2 regions of the Vagococcus sp. 211 genome follow, and region 2 is predicted to be linked to the other one. Evidence: predicted binding sites of a transcription regulator. Region 2 holds the regulator's gene; the other holds the start of a gene.
The links. The regulator NrdR, encoded in region 2, represses ribonucleotide reductase genes. The targets are predictions, from matches to a motif close to ACACNATATATNGTGT.
Positions count from the first base shown of each region.

Region 1: nrdH (glutaredoxin-like protein NrdH) is a predicted target of NrdR. The motif match lies at 2,287-2,302, and genes of this name have one in related genera.

Region 1 is NZ_CM150475.1:1,855,576-1,860,689, reverse strand. Features, by position in the region: gene nrdE (class 1b ribonucleoside-diphosphate reductase subunit alpha) at 1-1,605, opposite strand, end outside; gene nrdI (class Ib ribonucleoside-diphosphate reductase assembly flavoprotein NrdI) at 1,595-1,963, opposite strand; gene nrdH (glutaredoxin-like protein NrdH) at 1,965-2,198, opposite strand; gene ACVWM0_RS08955 (hypothetical protein) at 2,700-3,290, shown strand; tRNA gene ACVWM0_RS08950 (tRNA-Lys) at 3,359-3,431, shown strand; gene ACVWM0_RS08945 (DUF4362 domain-containing protein) at 3,767-4,513, shown strand; gene yycF (response regulator YycF) at 5,060-5,114, shown strand, end outside.
Region 2 is NZ_CM150475.1:1,146,945-1,152,058, reverse strand. Features, by position in the region: gene ACVWM0_RS05670 (UDP-N-acetylmuramoyl-L-alanyl-D-glutamate--L-lysine ligase) at 1-1,369, shown strand, start outside; gene ACVWM0_RS05665 (DUF998 domain-containing protein) at 1,384-2,571, opposite strand; gene nrdR (transcriptional regulator NrdR) at 2,772-3,239, shown strand; gene ACVWM0_RS05655 (replication initiation and membrane attachment family protein) at 3,261-4,682, shown strand; gene dnaI (primosomal protein DnaI) at 4,682-5,114, shown strand, end outside.

The DNA.
Region 1 (5,114 bases), 710 kb from region 2:
GGGTTCGTTGATATAGGTGTCAAAATAAGAACCGTTGGCGTAATCTGATTTTTCAAAGTGGTTAAAGGTTTGTTGACGTTCTTTAGCAATGTTATTACTTTCTACTAATGTCCAGTAGTTCAGTAACATAAAGTACACGTTAGTAAAGTCTAATGATTCTTCAGAACCGTATTCCATTTGATTTTTGGCGAAATAGGTATGTAATCCCATAGCACCTAAACCAATAGTATGGTTTAAATCATTCCCATTTTTAATCGAAGGAACAACATCAATACTAGATGCATCTGTAATGTAAGTCAGTGCACGCGTCATTGTTCTGACAGATTTACCAAAGTTTGGACTATCCATTAAGTTAACAATGTTAGTTGATCCTAAGTTACAAGAAATATCTGTTCCGAGTGTTTCATATTGTTGTTTGTCATTAATCATTGATGGCTCTTGAATTTGTAAAATTTCAGAACATAGGTTACTCATAATGATTTTTCCGTAAACAGGGTTGGCACGGTTAGCTGTATCAATGTTGATGATATAAGGATAACCAGATTCTTGCTGTAATTTACTGATTTCATTCTCTAAGTAACGAGCGCTGATTTTTTGTTTACGAATATTAGGATTAGCCACTAAATTATCGTATTCTTTGGTAATATCCAAATAAGAGAAAGGCACACCGTACTCACGTTCAACACTATAAGGGCTGAATAAATACATGTCTTCATTTTTACGAGCTAACTCGTAGAATTTATCAGGAACAACCAGTCCTAAAGAAAGTGTTTTAACCCGAATTTTTTCATCCGCATTTTCTTTTTTAGTAGATAAGAACATTTCAATGTCCGGATGGAAGACGTTTAAGTAAACAACACCTGCACCTTGGCGTTGACCTAACTGATTACTGTAACTGAAGCTATCTTCAAATAATTTCATAACAGGTACCACACCACTTGCAGCGCCTTCGTATCCTTTAATAGGAGAGCCAGCTTCACGTAGGTTAGATAGTGTAATCCCAACACCACCACCAATACGAGATAACTGCAGAGCACTGTTAACAGAACGACCAATACTATTCATGTCATCGGTTACTTGGACTAAGAAACAAGAAACAAGTTCACCGCGACGCTTACGTCCAGCGTTTAAGAAAGAGGGTGTTGCAGGTTGGTAACGTTGGTAGATCATTTCTTCTGCTAAACTCATTGCTAAGTCTTCATTGCCGTCAGCAAAGTATAAAGCGTTGAACGCCACACGGTCTTCGTAACGTTCTAAGTATTGAGTCCCGTCATTTGTTTTTAAAGCATATTGTGAATAGAATTTATAAGCTGCCATAAACGATTTAAAGGTAAAATGCTGCTCATCCAAGTAGGTGAAAAGAGAAGCGATAAACGTCATTGAGTATTTGCCAATGAAAGCTTCTTCAATATAGTCATTTTCCATTAAATAAGTTATTTTTTCTTCTATAGTAGGGAACGTCATAGTACAAGGTTCCACATTTTCTTTAAAGAAAGCCTTTAGGGCTTCTTGATCCTTATATAAAGGGATTTGATCATCCACAGGACGATTGATTTCATTATTTAGTTCAAAATAACTAACATCTTTTAATTGTTTAAGATTCAAGGTCATCCACTACTTTCTTAAAATTTTTTACATCTTGGTCCGTTCCACTAAACTCAAAAGAGAAAAGCAGAGGAACCTGGTAATCACGAGCAATGTCTTTTGCGGTAAAAATAAAAAGGTCAGCAAAATTTAAATTGCCACCCCCAGCTACGCCTTTTAGATTGTCTTGATTTGATTTGTACTCAATAAAATCGTTCACTACTTCTGTGACTTCGGCGTCATAAGTAGGAACGATCAGTAAGTAAGGTTCATTCAGCTCATGGAAAGGGTTGGTACCATCAATTTCATAAGCAGGTAAAGCCAACTTTTTTACGAAACGTCTTGTTTGCCCAGTTAAAGAAAAGAAGACTAGTTTCATATTAAACAGCCAACGTTCTTAATTGATCTGGACGGAACCCAACGATCGTAACTTTTTCATCAGCAGTTGTCAAGACTGGAACGCTTTGGAAGCCTTGTGCTTTTAAGGTATCAATATGTTGTGGTTCAGTATCTAAGTTGATTTCTTCAAAAGAAACGTCTTTATCTAATAAGAATTTTTTTGTCATTTTGCATTGAGGACAGTTGTTTTTTGTGTATAACGTCAATGTGTTCATATTTAATCACTCCTGTTTTGATCTATTAAACAGGGCAACGTGTTGCCCTGTTGTTTGTAATTAATAGTATACCTCCTATTAAATCAAAACACAAGATATAGTGTCTCTTTTACTACGACCCACTATCCTTTGTATGAAAAGCCTAACAAGTCGATAATATCAAGCTTTCACTGTTTTTCATTTTGTGAAAGGAAAAGGGAGAAAGGTTGGAAGAGGTTGAGGAATAAGGAAAGCTTAAAAAAATAAATTTTATTAAAATACCTGCTTTATTGAAACGTGTACTACTGTAAAGTGAAAGGTGTTTTTTTGTCGTATCAGGCGACGGATTTAAGGAAATAACTTAATTGGTTTTTCTTTATAATACAACTATAGATAAGGATAGAGAGTGTTGTAATAAAAGAAGTAGCAATAAATAAATTTACATGGTATGTTTATTGAACAGAGTGCGTGTTTATTTGATATGCTAAAAGACGACAAAATTAAAGTGGACGGTGATAACACATGATGAGCCAAGAATATAAAGAGTTCGATAAAATTGAAACAGAAGCACTGTTCAAAGAAATGTTGCAGGAAATAGAAGAAAGAATAAATCGTTTCGAAAAAACGCTAGGTTATAAACAATTAACATATATGGAACAACAAGGGAGCAGAGATATTATTCGGTACTTTGGTGAATTCATGTTTGACTACCACTTACAAACCCTAAGTAATTGGGATGAGCGTGCTATGCAAGAGGTACTTTTATCAGTTTTTCCTTATAAAATAGTTGCAAATCTATCTTTTTTTGAGATGATTGCCCCTGTACTGAACCAATTCTTTCTGTATTTATACTACCAAGAATCCGTTACAGAGGGATTAAGTTTATCTGAAGGGCTTGCTTGCTATCACCCATTAATGCTAGAAGAAGTGGAGAAAGTATTAAAAGATAGTGTGGAAGAAGAGATACTCTTACTAGGAGAGGAATTAGGTTTAGATATGTCGAATATGAAAGAGATAGATAGCTTGTATCAATTAATGGAGTGGTTTGAACTCTCTCGATCTATTGAAGGTAAAGGGAATATTGTAGAATTTGCACAAACCGCTCGCATTTAAGATAAAAAATCAGTGTTAATCAATTGATGAATAAAACAAAAAGTGTTATTATAAATACTGTACTGAACGGGTTGTTAGCTCAGTTGGTAGAGCAACGGACTCTTAATCCGTGGGTCGAGGGTTCGAACCCCCCACAACCCATACGTCAGACGGTAGGAACGTTGATAGGTAGGCATTTATTAGATGCTTAGTTATCAGCGTTTTTTTTAGTTTACGGTGTTATTCTGTAGAATGAATTCAAAAGTGATTTCAAAGAACAACACGGAAAAAGAGACACATTTACCCTATTAATATTACATAAAGAACGACGGAAGTGGTTCTTTTTTTGCAACTAAAAGATCTTATTGTATTATATTTTGATTAAACAAATGATAATTGAAAGAAAGTCCCACTTTTTTGAAAGTTAAGGATGCTATGATATACAGTAACAAACAGTTATATCTAAGGTGATTAATAAAAATGGAGGGCAAGATAGGATGGAAGATCTCAAGATAAAAAAAATCGGTCTTGCCATGTTATTTTTTATGACGATACCTTTGTTTATGAGCTGTCAAGGACAAGGGACAAAAGAGCCTGGCTTGAATGCAGCTGTGAATCAAGAGATAATCAATAGTATTTTAGGTACGTGGTATGTGACAAAGCCATCAGTAGAGCAAGATGATTCTAAGACAATGATTCGTTTGAGAGAAGAGACTATTTTATTTGAGCAAGAGTGGTATGATATTGTTCGAACAGAAGGCAATGTTATTTACGGGAAAAGCCTGGATAAGGAAAGTAAACACATTCAATTTGAATTGATAGAAAAAGCACTGATTGTGAGAGATGGTTCAGAGGAAAAAAGAGTATTGAAGAGACCTTACATTAATTATATTAGTTTAAGATACGGGGAAGAAGTCAACAACAATGAAAGATATGCGAAAGAACTAGAAAAAATGCACATCTTATTTGAGCACCACGAACCGTTTCAAGTAAGTTTGATTAGCTATACATCGGAAGGTGCTAAGATTATTGAAACCATTGAGTATGATAAAGAAAAAATTGATTATTTAAAAGATATGACGGCAGATGAGAGTCAAAACAAGGGTATTGTGACGGATCGATTCGACCGAATGGATTATGTTGAGTATGTGGATAATGAAGGAAATGACATGGAAGAATATGTTTTATTAAAAGGAGATGGTCTGGCACATCAAGAAAAAGTAGTGTTTCCATTAACTGATTAAGCAAGATTTATGTGAAATAATTTGTGAAAAATAGTGAATTTATAGGACAAGTTGAGGGTTAATAAGAGGATTTATTGTAGATAAAGTAAAATATACTTTAATTAAATAACGTCAAAAACAATGTAATAAGGCAAATAAAAAAGCAAGGAGTGGGAGCTCCTTGCTTCTCTACCTCGACAAAAGATAAGTTTTGTAAGGGAAGGGGAAAACTTATCTAATGTCAAAAAAATTATTAGCCGAATAAATTAAATAAATTAATTTATACATTAAGCTTATAGCATATTTCAAAAACAGACAATAGTAAAACATTATAATTATTCTTGTTTAGAAAAAAGACTAGGTAAACGCTATCTAAATAAGGTTTCTCTTTTCCCAAAAATTACATATGGATATGTATTAAAAGAGTAAAACCGCTTTTTTGAGTGAATATAATAAGAAGAAAGAGTGAAAAAGAGGGTAGAAAATGAAACATTTCTGTCCTAGTTGAAAATAAGGTATAATAGAAATGATATCTTTTAAAGTACGAAGATACATAGGAGGACAATCATGAAAAAAATATTAGTAGTAGACGATGAGAAGCCAATTTCAGATATTGTAAAAT
Region 2 (5,114 bases):
ACCAGACAGTTTATTCTTCTGTAAAGGCTTTGGTTTTAAAGAGGAGTACTTACAAAAAGCCATGACTGAAGGGTTAGAGATTTATGTATCCGAAGAAGTCTATGATACGCAAAAAGGGCTAGGGATTATTGTGACCAACGTCAGACAAGCCATGGCAGTGCTGAGTATGGCTTTCTATGATAACCCTCAGGATAAATTGACCTTGATTGCTTACACAGGAACCAAAGGCAAGACCACGTGTGCTTACTTTACTAAGTTCATTTTAGACCATCACACGGATCAAAAAACAGCGATTTTTTCCACGATGAACACCAGTTTAGATGGAAAAACCTATTTTAAGTCAGCCTTAACCACACCGGAATCGATTGACCTGTACCGCATGATGCAAGAAGCCGTGGACAATGGTATGACACACTTGATTATGGAAGTCTCGTCTCAAGCCTACAAAGTGGAGCGAGTGTACAATTTAATGTTTGATGTGGGTATTTTCTTAAATATCTCTCCGGATCACATTAGCCCAATTGAACATCCTACTTTTGATGACTATTATTACTGCAAACGTCAGTTGATTCGCCATTCGAAACAGATGGTTTTAAATGTGGACTGTCAGGACTATACTTTGCTAAAAGAGATGTGCGAAGGTTATAATGTGCCTTACCTTTCTTATGGTAGTCAAGAAAATCACCCAGATGTTTATTGGACACAGGGGGCTGATGATGCCTTAAGTTTTGATGTGGCAACAAGAACAGAGTCTCTACCAGTGAACCCAAGAGGGAATTACCGAATTAACTTAATGGGGGACTTCAATAAAGACAACGCTGTGGCCAGTATTTTGGCGTCTCAACTGGCAGGGGCAACGGTTCAAGAGGCTCAGTTAGGACTAGGTGACGCTCTCGTTCCAGGTCGAATGGAACAGCTAACCCATAAAAATGGGGCACGAATCTTTGTTGATTACGCCCACAATTATGTGAGTTTACAACAATTGCTAAGTTTTGCTAAAGCAGACACTAAAGGCCGTATTATTACGGTTTTAGGAAGTCCAGGAGATAAGTCTATTTCAAGAAGAGCGGACTTTGGTCATGTTTTATCAGAATTGACAGACGTGGTCATTTTAACAGCAGATGATCCAGGCCATGAATCGCCAGAAGCGATAGCACAAGAAATTTCAGCTCATATTACAACAGACCGTGTGGAACAAGTGATGGTCATGGACCGTGAAGAAGCGATTCATAGAGCGATTGAGATGAGTCAATCAGGAGATTCTGTGATTATTGCTGGAAAAGGGCGAGATGCTTATCAAAAAGTAAATGGAGTGGATGAACCTTATTTAGGGGATTACACTATTGCAGAAGGCATCGTTGGCAAATGAAAAATGAGGCAACCTTAAGGGTTGGCCTCATTTTTTTCTGCTTCAAAGGTGATGTAAAACTGATGGGGACTATCTGAGGATAGTTTTTGGATGTGTTGCAATAAAAGGAGTAACCAACTAAAAGCCAAGGCGAAGGCAATGAGTTCAAAAGCCGTTAAAGATAAGTAGCCAATCGTTTGGAATAACACATTAGCTATCACAAGGATAATGGCCATAGAATAAGAAAAAAATAAAAATTCCTTGGTCACTTTTGGCAACAACCATTTAATGCCTATAATCAAGATAACGATGAGATAGACAAGCCACGTGGCTGATTTAGTATGGAGCAGATGCAGTTGTCCACGCCCGTTGTTCGGGAAAAAGCCTACTCCGGCTAAAGAAATGGCCACAAGGGTTAAGAGAATTCTTAAAATTAGCAATTTGAGAGAATCATGTTCTGTGTGTTTCAATGATTCGAACAAGTAGTCAATCAAAGCAATCATTAAAAAGGCGGAAAGCATTAAGGTTAAATTAAATTGCCAACTGCTTGAGGCTTCATTGGTGCCGAGATAACTAAAGTTATGTTGCCACCACCTTGTTTGGCTATTGGTTATCATAGCGAAAAAGACGCCGCTAATAATAACGGTAATGAGTAATTTAATAATCATATCTGATGAAAAAGATAAGGCAGCGATAATCATGACATAGTTAATAATGGCCATAAAGACTGCGAAAATAGCGGTAGCTGTGTAGTAATCAAAGCTCGCCCCCTCAAACACCGTGCCTAGCACCCAAAAAAAGCCCAATAAAACGAGTAACAAGATCACCACAAACGAAAAAATAATCGTAGGAACGTTACGCCAGTGAATTTTTCTGAGTTCGTCATTGTCGGTCCGTCGTTTCATCTTAATAAAGAAAAAAGAAAAGGAAATCATCCCGCTTGTCAATCCTAGGAGGATAATCATGCTAGCAATGGATTTATCCCCGTTCATTGGAACTTGATAGCGCCCAGTCTCATAAAAGGTCATAAAAAAGATGAGACTTGTTATTAGGACGGGAAGGATAAACCACCGCAAGGAAATTTGTTGACTCTCTAGGGGCTTGTTGGTACTTTCAATAACGAGTTTGTGTTGTTGCTTCTTTAACAGATAAGTGTCTTCTTTGGATAAATTGAGCTGTTCGAGCCAGTCTTCTGGTAAAGAAACCTGTTTTGTCGTCTTCATATCATCACTCCTATGTGTCAGTTATTGCTTATTATCATAGCATAGATTCTCTCTAAAGATAATGAAGGGACAGATTAAAATGAGTGCTTTTTAGTTGGATGATGATGATAATATGACTTGACTATACCAAAGCCTTCACTCCATGTTATAATATTGGTATTATTTAGGATAATAGGAAGTTTGAGAGAGGTGTTAGAAAGATGGAGTGTCCAAAATGTCATTACAACGGCTCTCGTGTTGTTGATAGCCGCCCAGCAGATGACGGTCGCGCGATACGTCGCCGCCGAGAATGTGAAGAGTGTACCTTCCGTTTTACAACTTTTGAAAGAGTGGATGTGGCTCCTTTACTTGTGGTGAAGAAAAACGGTGCACGAGAAGAATTTAATCGAGAAAAAATATTACGTGGTTTGATCCGTTCTGCAGAAAAGCGACCTGTGTCCTTAGAACAGATGGAACAAGTGGTAGAACGCGTCGAAAATAGAGTGAGAAACATTGGCGAAAACGAGGTATCCACCACGGATATTGGAGAATACGTGATGGAAGACCTTGTTAACCTTGACGAAATTGCGTACATTCGTTTTGCTAGTGTTTATCGTCAGTTCAAAGACATGAGTGTGTTTTTAAAAGAGTTACAAGAAATCATTGATAAAGAAACCGATGATAAGTAAGAAAGAAAGGGAGGTGCAACAATGAATGATCCATGGAAACATTTAAAACCCAGAGATTATTACACGGTGGTCTTGAATGATTGGATAACCGATACAGACATAAAAATTATTAACCGCTTGTATCAGCCCATCATTGGCACCGATGCTTTCGCTTTGCTCCATTCCTTATTTATCGAAGCAGAAACAGGCCTAAAAGGAAACCAACGCCATAATGTGTTGTTGAACCGATTAGATATTGGGCTTCCAAGACTCTATGAGGCCCGGTTGAAACTGGAAGGGATTGGGCTGATGACCAGTTACGTCAAACCTTTGGACGAGGACCATCACTTTATGTATGTGTTACAAAAACCTTTAGAGCCGAAAGTATTCTTAAAAGATGATGTCTTGTCTTTGTTATTGTTAGAAAAAATCGGGGAAGACGCTTTTCTAGCCCTGAGAGACTCTTTCTTAAAAAGGATAGACATAGCTCCAGATTATCAACCTATCACGAAGAAGTTTCTTGACGTCTATCAGGTGAATTCGTACCAACTGGAAAGCCATGAAGCGTTATTAAAGCATGAAGGCATTGAAGAAAGTGCGTCTAAAGACAAAGGAATAGAGTTGGATATAAAGAAAGAAACCTTTGATTGGGATTTCTTTAAGAGCTTACTAAAAGGGATGCCGATTAGCCCAGATACCATGGAAAAAGAACTGCAAAAAAGCATTGATACTTTCCATTATCTATATGGCATCGATGAGATGGTCATGTCTGATTACATCCAACGCGCCTTTGATTTTGTGACAGGTACTATTAATATTAGCGAATTTAAGAAAAGTGTCTACAAGGAATACCATCAAAAGAAACGCCCGAAAGAACCCTTACAAGCCCCTGTTGTTTCTAGGGAGGAAGAAGTGGCGTCTAAACAAATGAGCTTAAGGGAAACAGAATTGAGCCGTTTGGGGTATTCTAAAGGGGAAGTGGGTGTGTTGATTGCCTGTGAAAAAACCCCGCCTATGGTCTTTTTGAAAGCCATTAAAAAGCAAAAAAATGGGTATGTTGCCAATAATGAGCGGTGGACCATAGAGAATCTGAAGAATCAGTCTGGTTTGCCTAATAGTGTGATTAATATGTTGATTCATTATATGCTCGTTGTCCAAGGAAACAGCTCCCTGAATCAAAACATGGTTAACAGTATTGCGAACGACTGGGCTCAAAGTAAGGTAAAAACCGCTGAAGAAGGCCTTCAAAAAGTCAAAGCGCTAAAACAAGAAAAAGAAGCGGCACCTAAAAGAAACACCTATAGTAAAAAAGGGGGACAAGGAAAATCGTCCCGTAAAGAAACCTTGCCTGATTGGGCCAAAGAGGGAAACGCGAAAGTAGAAACCCCTGTTTCTGCCGAAGACCAAGCCTTTTTTGAAGAACAACTACGCTTATTACAAACAAAATCAGGAGGTGACTCATAATGGATCATATTGGTAAAGGCATTGAACATACCTTTAAGAAAAGAGGCTTCTCTAAAAAGTTTGATGATTTAATGGAAGAAGCTCTGCGAGATCCTGATGTGCAATTGTTTATCGCTAACAACCGAGAGCGTCTAACGGATGAAGACATTGTCAGAAGTTATTCGAAGCTTTATGAATTTGTGCAAGAGAAGAAAAAATTTGAATCGAACAATCACACCATGCTTGCTCCTGGTTACCAACCCGCCTTATTTATCAATCATCATTACATTGATGTGACCTATATGCCCACAGAGAGGCTGATAGAGGAGAGAAAAGCTGCTGAGGTACGTAACCGAGTAAAAGCGATGGACATGCCTAAGGACATACGAGAAGCCCGTCTTGACCGCTTTGAGATGACCAATGAACGGAAAGAAGCTTTTTCAGAAGCCATTC